Regions from separate parts of the Actinokineospora sp. NPDC004072 genome, predicted to be linked through region 2. Evidence: riboswitches for the same ligand, from Rfam matches in the RefSeq annotation. Region 2 holds a riboswitch; the other holds the start of a gene.
What was found. A riboswitch is a leader RNA that binds a small molecule or an ion and turns the genes downstream of it on or off. The one in region 2 is predicted to bind S-adenosylmethionine.

Region 1 (4,440 bases), on a different contig from region 2:
CTGTTCCTGCTCCGGCTCCTCAGGGCAGGCCCGTGGATGGCGTCGGCGGGCGCGGCGGCGGCCATGGTCGGGTTCGTCGTGCTCGCCGGGCCGGAGCCGAGTGTGCTGCGGGCGGCGGTCATGGGCGTCATCGGGATGCTGGCGTTGGCGCTGGGACGGGAGAAGTCCACGCTGCCTGCGCTCGCCGTCGCGGTGATCGGGCTGGTCGCGGTCGACCCCGAGATGGCCGTCTCCTTCGGCTTCGTCCTATCCGTGCTCGCCACCGCAGGCCTGGTGCTGATCGCCCCGCGGTGGGCGGCCGCGCTGCGGGGCAGGCGGGTGCCAGCGGGCATCGCCGAGGCGATCGCCGTCCCCGCGGCGGCGCACCTGGTCACCGCGCCCGTGGTGGCGGGCATGAGCGGGCAGGTGAGCCTCGTCGCGGTGGCGGCGAACCTGGTGGCCGCGCCGGTCGTCGCGCCCGCGACGGTGCTGGGCGTGCTCGCCGCGCTGGTCGCGCCGCTGTGGGCCGGGGCGGCTCAGGCGCTGGTCGCCGCGGCGGGTCCGGAGACGTGGTGGCTGCTCACCGTCGCCGAGCACGCTGCCAGCATCCCCGGGGCGGCCGTGCCGTGGCCGGAGGGCTGGTGGGGCGGGGTCACCGCGGCCGCGGCGGCGGGCGTGCTCGTGCTGGCGGCGCGGCTGCCCAAGGTGCGGGCGCTGGTGGCCTTGGCGCTCGTCGGCGTGCTGCTGGTGGTCATCCCGGTCCGGATCGCCCGGCCCGGGTGGCCGCCGGAGGGCTGGGCGTTCATCGCCTGCGATGTCGGCCAAGGCGACGGCATGGTCCTGGCCACGGCCGAGGCGGGGACGGTCGTGGTGGTCGACACCGGGCCCGAACCCGAGCCGATGGGGGAGTGCCTCGACCGGCTCGGCGCCAGCCGGGTGGCGGCCGTGGTGCTCAGCCACCTGCACGCCGACCACATCGGCGGCCTGCCCGCCGTGCTCGACCGGGGGCCGCCGGGCGCGGTCGTCGTCGGGCCCGGCAGGCAGCCGGGCTGGGCGTGGGACCGCGTGCGCGCCGCCGCGGGCGGTGTGCCCGTGGTGGAACTGACCGCTGGGCGCAGGCTGACCTGGCCTGGGCTGACGATCGACGTGCTCCATCCGAGAGGAGGCGATGCCCAACCCGAGGACGCGGACGGCAGCGCGATCAACAACGCCTCGCTCGTCCTGCTCGCCAGCACGACCGCGGGACGGGTCCTGCTCACCGGGGACATCGAGCTCACCGCCCAGGCCGACCTGGCGGCGTCCGGGATCGACCTGGCCGCCGAGGTGGTCAAGGTGCCCCACCACGGGTCGCGGTTCAGCGACCCGGCGTTCCTGGCCGCCGTCGGGCCGCGGCTGGCGGTGGTCAGCGTCGGGGCGCGCAACCGCTACGGGCACCCGAACCCGGGGACGCTCGCCGTGCTCGCCCGGATCGGCGCGCGCACCGGGCGCACCGATCTCGGGGGAGACGTCGCGGTCGTCCCCGGGCCCGCCTTGGTGTCCAGGGGGCCGCCGGGATGAGTCCGGTGTGGACTCTAGCCCTGCAGGGCCGCGCGCACCGCGGCCGTGGTCGGCGGGACGACGGCCTTGGGGCCGATGCGGTCCTCGACGGCATCGAGGGTCTTGAGGCCGTCGCCGGTGATCAGCAGGACGGTGTCGGCGTCCGGGTCGAGCTGGCCCGAGTCGATGAGCTTCTTCGCCGTGGCCACGGTGACCCCGCCCGCGGTCTCGGCGAAGATGCCCTCGGTGCGGGCCAGCAGGCGGATGCCCTCGACGACCTCCTCGTCCGTGACATCTTCCACCGCGCCCCCCGTGCGGCGGACGGTGTCGAGGACGTAGGGGCCGTCGGCGGGCGCGCCGATGGCCAGCGACCGGGCGATGGTGTTGGGCTTGACCGGGATGATGACGTCCTGGTCGGCCTTGTACGCCGCCGACACCGGGGCGCAGCCGGTGGCCTGGGCGCCGAAGACGCGGTAGGGGGTGTCCTCCACCAGGTCGAGGGCGGCCAGCTCGCGGAATGCCTTGTCCACCTTGGTGAGCTGCGACCCGGACGCGACCGGGATGACCACCTGGCCGGGCAGGCGCCACCCGAGCTGCTCGGCGACCTCGTAGCCGAGGGTCTTGGAGCCCTCGGCGTAGTACGGGCGCACGTTGACGTTGACGAACGCCCAGTCCTCGTTCTCCGCGGCCAGTTCGGTGGCCAGGCGGTTGACGTCGTCGTAGTTGCCGTCGACGGCGATCAGCGAACCGTCGTACACCGCGGTGGTGAGGATCTTGGCGCGTTCGAGGGAGGAGGGGATCAGCACAACTGAATCCCAGCCCGCGCGGGCGGCAGCGGCCGCGACGGCGTTGGCCAGGTTGCCCGTGGAGGGGCAGGCCAGCACCGTGAAGCCGAGCTTGCGCGCCGCGGCGAGGGCGACGGCGACGACCCGGTCCTTGAACGAGTGGGTCGGGTTGCCGGTGTCGTCCTTGACCCACAGCGACTTCACGCCCAGCGCGGCGGCGAGGCGGTCGGCCTTCACCAGGCGGGTGAAGCCGGGCTCGGTGTTGGGGTGGGCCTGCACGTCCGGCGGGACGGGCAGCAGGCGCCGGTAGCGCCAGATCGACTTGGGGCCCGCCTCGATGTCGGCGCGGGTTACGGTGCCGAAGTCGTAGGCGACCTCGAGCGGGCCGAAGCACTCCGCGCAGGCGAATTCCGCGGCGAGGGGGATCTGGTGGCCGCACTCCCGACAGGAGAGGGCGCGCGCGGGACCGAGGTCGAGGGCGGGCGTGGTGTCGACGGCAGTCATCGCGAGGTATCTCCTCATCTCTCCCGCGTCCGCGGGTCGGAATTGGCACCGTGGTCGTGGTCGACCTCACGAGGAGGTGACACTCACGCCGGTTGCCGGGGCTTCGTCGGGCCGTTCCCTCTGCCCCTCTGGATGAGCGGTATTCGGTTGTGCGGCCCGGGATGGGCCTTGCCGACACGCTACGACACCGCGGCCCCGCGTGACCAACAGGACGTCCATCATGCGAGAGCCCTTGCGCTACCCGGCGGTGTCGGCGTGGCATGGCAGGATGCCCGTGTGAAGTCACCCGCGGTCACCCCGGCCCCGCTGCAACTGGTGCTGGGCGAGGAGGAACTGCTGGTCGAACGCGCCGTCCGGGCCGCGCTCGACAGCGTGCGGCTGGTCGACCCCGCCGCCGACCTCACCCGCGTCCGGGTGGCCGACCTCACACCCCCTGAGCTGGCCGAACTCGTCTCGCCGTCGCTGTTCGCCGAGGGCAGGGTGATCGTCCTGGACGCCGCGCAGGAGATCACCCAGGACATCGCCGCCGCCGTCACCGCTTACGCCAAGGCGCCCGCGGAGGGCATCGTCCTGGTCGTCGCGCACAACGGCGGCGGGCGCAAGGCGGGCAAGGACCTCGTCGCCGCATTGCGCAAGCTCGGAGCGGCCGTCACCGAGTGCCCGAAGCTGACCAAGCCCGCCGAGCGCGAGGCGTTCGTCCGCGAGGAGATCCGCCGGGCGGGCGGGCGCACCGACCCGGCCGCGGTCGCCGCGCTCATCGACTCGGTCGGCTCGGACCTGCGCGAGCTGGCCGCCGCGGCCGCCCAGCTGGTCGCCGACACCGGCGGCACGGTCTCGGAGGAGGCCGTGCGCCGCTACCACCGCGGCCGCGCCGACGTCACCGGGTTCGCCGTGGCCGAGAAGGCCGTCACCGGCGACGTCGCGGGCGCGCTGGAGGCGCTGCGCTGGGCGCTGCAGCTCGGCGTGGCGCACGTCCTGGTCGCCGACGCCCTCGCCGACGCCGTGCGCACGATCGCCCGGGTGGCGGGCGCGGGCCGAACCGACCCGTTCCGGCTGGCCCAGCAGCTGGGCATGCCGCCGTGGAAGGTGAAGAAGGCCGTGGCCCAGTCCCGGGGCTGGCGCGCGGAGGGCCTGGTCGAGGCCATGCAGATCGCCGCGGAGGTCAACGCCGACGTCAAGGGCGCCGCCGTGGACGCCGACTACGCCTTGGAGCGCGCCGTGCTCCGCCTGGTCCGCGCCCGCGGCACCTGACCGCCGCGGAAGACCGCCGCGGAAGACCGCCGCGGAAGACCGCCGCGGAAGACCGCCGCGGAAGACCGCCGCGGAGGACCGCCGCGGAAGACCGCCGCGGAAGACCTCTGTGGACACCGGCGCGTCCGCTGTGGAGCGCGTCAGGCGTGTTCCTCGCGGCTGGCCAGGATCTCGTCGCGGCGGGTGAGGCGGTGCTTGCGGCGGATCTCGGCTTCCCGGAGGCGGCGGTGGTCCTCGTCGGTCTCGGGCAGGAGCGGGGGGACCGGCCGGGGCTGGCCGTGGGCGTCGACGGCGACGAAGACGAGGTAGGCGGTGGCGACGCGGACCGGGGGGACGCCAGCGCGGTCCCACGGCTCGGCCAGGACGCGGACCCCGACCTCCATCG
Region 2 (4,440 bases):
GGTTCGCCATCACCTTGGACGACTGACCAGGTCACCGCCCACGGGCGCGTCCGGCGCCCCGGAGTTGGCCACGACCACCAGGTCGTCCCCGCGCCACTGGCCCCCGGCCAGCGCGACCCGAGCCACCCCGGGCGCCGGACCGCCCGGCCAGTCCAGCGGACCGGCCACGGTGTCCAGCCGCGTGCGCCCGATCGCCTGCGCGATGGCGCCCGGGTCGGCGGGGTCGGCCGCGGTCCGGGCGGCGTGCACGGCGACCTCGAACAGCGCGTGGGCCAGGCCCAGCGGTTGCAGCCACGGCCTGCCGGTGGCCGCCTGGTAGTCCCGGGCCAGCTCGGCGGCGGTCGTCCCGTCCACACTGGACACGTAGGGGTGGTGCGGGGTCCAGTAGGCGATGGTGGCGATGCCGTCCTGGCGGCCGAAGGGGTAGGTCAGCCAGCGCGAGCAGGTGACCAGGCGGGGCGGGTCCGCCTGGGCGAGGTAGGCGGCGAGGTCGGCGCCGGTGGCGGCGCTGGTGACGACGTCGGCGCCGCGGAAGGCTTCGACCTGCGCGCTGAAGTCCCGGGCGCCCTCGGGGTAGGCGGGCTCGTGGAGCACGGGGTGGCCGCACGCGGGCAGGAAGACCCGGCGCAGGGCGTCGCCCTGCACCCCGTCGTTCCACAGCCCCGCGACGACCGGTCGCCGCGCGACTTGGCCCCACATCTCGGCGAAGGCCCGGGCGATGTCGTCGAGCCCCCAGGCGAAGTGGAAGCCGCTGCCGGGGTGGAGCTGCCAGGGCAGCGTCGTGGTCAACGAGGGCACCCCGCGCCGCGCGCACTCCTCCACCACCGCCGGGAGCACCGCGCTGCCCCCCAGCGCCACCACGACCCCCACCCGCTCCCGCGCCAACCGCCGCACCGCCCGCCGCGCCCCCGCCACCGTGGACCGGCTGTCCGCCGTGAAGACCCGCACCCCGCGCCACCGCCCGCACCGCCGCGCGACGAACTCCAGCGGCTCCCCCAACCGCACCAGCCTGCCCGACCTCGGCACCACCACACCGATCCGCAGGGACATGGCACAGGGCTACCAGCGCACCAGCCCCCGCTCAACCGCAGTCACCCGACCCGGTGGTGATCCCCATTCATCGCGGCCCGAATTGCGCGTCGACCGCCCCGGGTGAGACCCAGGTCATTCGGAAACAGGCGCTCGTTTCAATTCCGGTATTGCCGGGTGACCGAATTGGTAGCGAAAATGGTGCGATTGGGACGCGCCGGTCAGGCGTGGACTTCCGGGGGGACCGGGCGGGGGCTGTCCTCGCCGCCGATGACGCGGGCGCCGGGGACGGGGCCGTGGGCGACGCGGACGGTGCGGCAGACGCCTGCGCCTGCCAGCTCGGCGGCCACGTGGAGGGCGGACTGCTCGTCGGCGCAGAGGAAGGCGCAGGTGGGGCCGGAGCCGGAGACGGTGCCAGCGAGGGCGCCCGCGTTGACCCCCGCGCGCAGGGTGCGGCGCAGGCCCGGGCGGAGGGAGACGGCGGCGGCCTGCAGGTCGTTGCCCAGGAGCAGGGCCAGCTGGCGGGGGTCGCCGGTCGCCAGGGCCTCCAGGACCGGTTCGACGGCGCCCGCCCGCGGGGGCGAGCCCTCCGCGCGCAGGCGGTCCAGCTCGCCGAACACCTTCGGCGTCGACAGCCCGCGGCGGTCGAAGGCCAGCACCCAGTGGTAGGTGTGCCGGGACAGCACGGGCACCAGCTGCTCTCCCCGGCCCGTGCCCAGCGCCGTGCCGCCGTAGAGGGTGAACGGCACGTCGCTGCCGATGCGCGCCGCCAGCCGGGCCAGGTCGTCGCGGGTGACGTCCAGCCGCCACAGGGCCGAGAGGCCCACCAGCGTCGCGGCGGCGTCCGCGCTGCCGCCCGCCATCCCGCCCGCCACCGGGATGCCCTTGCGGATCACCACGCGCACGCGCGGCTCCTCCGGGTCGCGGCCGCAGTGGCGGGCGAGCTCCTGCACCGCGCGCCACGCGAGGTTGGAGGGGCCGGTCGGGACCGCGTCGGCGTTCTCGCCCGCGACCTCCACCCCGGGCTCGTCGGCCACGGCGACGGTGACCTCGTCGGTGAGCGACAGCGCCTGGAAGACGGTGGTGAGGTCGTGGTACCCGTCCGGCCGCGCGTCGCCCACCGCGAGGTGCAGGTTCACCTTGGACGGCACGCGAACGGTGACGGGGTGCGGTACGACGGCGAGCACCCGACCAGCCTACGGGTCAGGCGGCGATGCCCTCCGGCCCCCGCACCGGACGCTTGACCACGCCGCCGCGCTCGCTGATCCAGGACAGGGTCGACTCCGCCTGCGCCCCCGACACCCCGAGCAGGAACCGGGCCACCGGGGTTTCCCCCACCCGGGTCAGGCCGCCGCCGATGACCGAGACGTCGGTGCCGAAGCGGCCGCTGGCCTCCGGCAGCAGCGCGCCGACCGCGGCGAAGCCGATCAGCACGACCTCGGCCGTGCGGTCGTGCTTGGCGCGCACGGAGTCGGGGGTGTCGATGGCGGGCAGCAGGGCGTCGGCGATCGGGCTGCCCGGGTTCTGGATCAGCGACAGCAGCGACCCGTTGGCTGCGACCCGCCCGCCCTCCAGCAGCGCGACGTCGTCGGCGATGCGCCGGGCGACCCCGCCGTCGGCGGTGGTGACCAGCACCGTGGTGCCCAGCTCGCTGCGGGCGCGGTCGAGCACGGCCAGCACGCCCGCCGCGCCGTCGGCGTCGAGGTCGGCGGTCGGGTCGTCGGCCAGCAGCAGGCCGGGGTCGCCGACGAGGGCGCGGGCGATCTCCACCCGGGCCCGCTGGCCGGGGGTCAGCTCGGCGGGCAGCGCGCCCGCCCGCGCGGTCAGGCCGATCAGGTCCAGCAGCCTGCCGACCCGCTCGCGCCGCTGCGGCCCGTCGACGCCCGCCTGCTCCAGCGGCATCGCGATGTTGCCCGCCGCGGTGCGCTGCGCCAGCAGCTCGCCCTGCCCGACGACGCCGATGCGGCGGCGGGCGGCGCGCAGCCTGCGCTGGTCGAGCGCGGCGGTGTTGTAGCCCTCGACGCGGACGACGCCGCTGTCGGGGCGGTCCTGCAGGGAGACCAGCCGGGCGAGGGTCGACTTGCCCGACCCGGCCCCGCCGACCACGCCGGTGATCGCGCCGGGCGCGAGGTCGAGCGTGACGTCGTCGATGGCGACGACCTGGCCGGTGCTGGTCCAGAAAGACTTCGTGGCGTTCTCAACGGTGATCATGGCGAATCGGCTCCAGGCGCGCCCGCGCACGCCGACGGCGCGTGCGGGAAGTGGGTGTGTCCGAAGTGGATGTGGGCGAGCGGGCTGTATCAGCTGGATACGCGCATTCGCCGACAGCCGGTCACGGTGCGCCTGCACTCGTCGATGACCCGCCTGCGGGTGAGAATCCCCATCTCTCGGTCCTCCATCGGTCCTGGCGGTAGCACCTGCCCGCGTGGGTGGTTGCTGCGGCGTCGCAGAGCCAGGTCTCTCGGCCGCTCCTGATGGATAGCTGAGCTGAGTACACCCGATCGCCTGGTCGCCGCGCAAGCCGCTCAACGCAGGTTCGGCCGTACCGTTCGCAACGTCACACTCTCGGAGTGCGGACCAGGACCCCGAACGGCCTACTACCGGCGGGTATGCGCGTGTTGAGCAATCCGCGCGAAGTCCTCGACGGCCAACTGCTCGCCCCGGGCCCCCGGGTCGACGCCCGCGGCCAGCAGCGCCGCCTCGGCCGCGGCGGCCGAGCCCGCCCACCCGGCCAGCGCCGCGCGCAGCGTCTTGCGCCGCTGGGCGAAGGCCGCGTCCACGACGGCGAACACCGCGTCGCGGTCGCCTGCGGGCTGCTCCCGCCGCTGGAGCAGCACCAGCGCGGAGTCGACGTTGGGCACCGGCCAGAACACCGCGCGCGGCACGGTCGCCACCCGCCGGGCCGAGGCGTACCAGGCGATCTTGACGCTGGGCACGCCGTAGACCCGGCCGCCCGGCCCGGCCGCCATCCGGTCGGCCACCTCGGCCTGGACCATCACCAGCACCTTGCGCAGCGACGGCACGGCGGCCAGCAGGTGCAGCACGACCGGCACGGCCACGTTGTAGGGCAGGTTCGCCACCAGCGCGGTGGGCGCCAGGGGCAGCTCGGTCACCTTCATCGCGTCCGCGCACACCACGGTCAGCCGATCGGCCAGCTCGGGGGCGCGGTCGGCGACGGTCGCGGGCAGCCTCCCGGCCAGCACGGGATCGATCTCCACGGCGACGACCGCGGCGCACGCGGGCAGCAGCGCCAGCGTCAGCGACCCCAGGCCGGGGCCGACCTCCAGCACCACGTCGTCGGCGGACAGCTCGGCGGTGGCCACGATCCGGCGCACGGTGTTGGGGTCGTGGACGAAGTTCTGCCCGAGCTTCTTGGTCGGCCGCACGCCCAGCGACTCGGCCAGGCCCCGG

Region 1: another riboswitch for S-adenosylmethionine. It lies ahead of thrC (threonine synthase); the one in region 2 lies ahead of ACWEPX_RS30875 (methionine ABC transporter ATP-binding protein).

The regions. Positions count from the first base shown of each region.
Region 1 covers NZ_JBSGHB010000008.1:57,219-61,658, forward strand. Annotated here, with positions in the region: gene ACWEPX_RS14115 (ComEC/Rec2 family competence protein) at 1-1,536, shown strand, start outside; gene thrC (threonine synthase) at 1,551-2,804, opposite strand; SAM riboswitch class I at 2,816-2,943, opposite strand; gene holA (DNA polymerase III subunit delta) at 3,081-4,055, shown strand; gene ACWEPX_RS14130 (acyl-CoA thioesterase) at 4,196-4,440, opposite strand, start outside.
Region 2 covers NZ_JBSGHB010000029.1:7,040-11,479, forward strand. Annotated here, with positions in the region: gene ACWEPX_RS30860 (hypothetical protein) at 1-26, shown strand, start outside; gene ACWEPX_RS30865 (ABC transporter substrate-binding protein) at 10-1,050, opposite strand; gene ACWEPX_RS30870 (4-(cytidine 5'-diphospho)-2-C-methyl-D-erythritol kinase) at 1,251-2,216, opposite strand; gene ACWEPX_RS30875 (methionine ABC transporter ATP-binding protein) at 2,233-3,240, opposite strand; SAM riboswitch class I at 3,422-3,510, opposite strand; gene rsmA (16S rRNA (adenine(1518)-N(6)/adenine(1519)-N(6))-dimethyltransferase RsmA) at 3,627-4,440, opposite strand, start outside.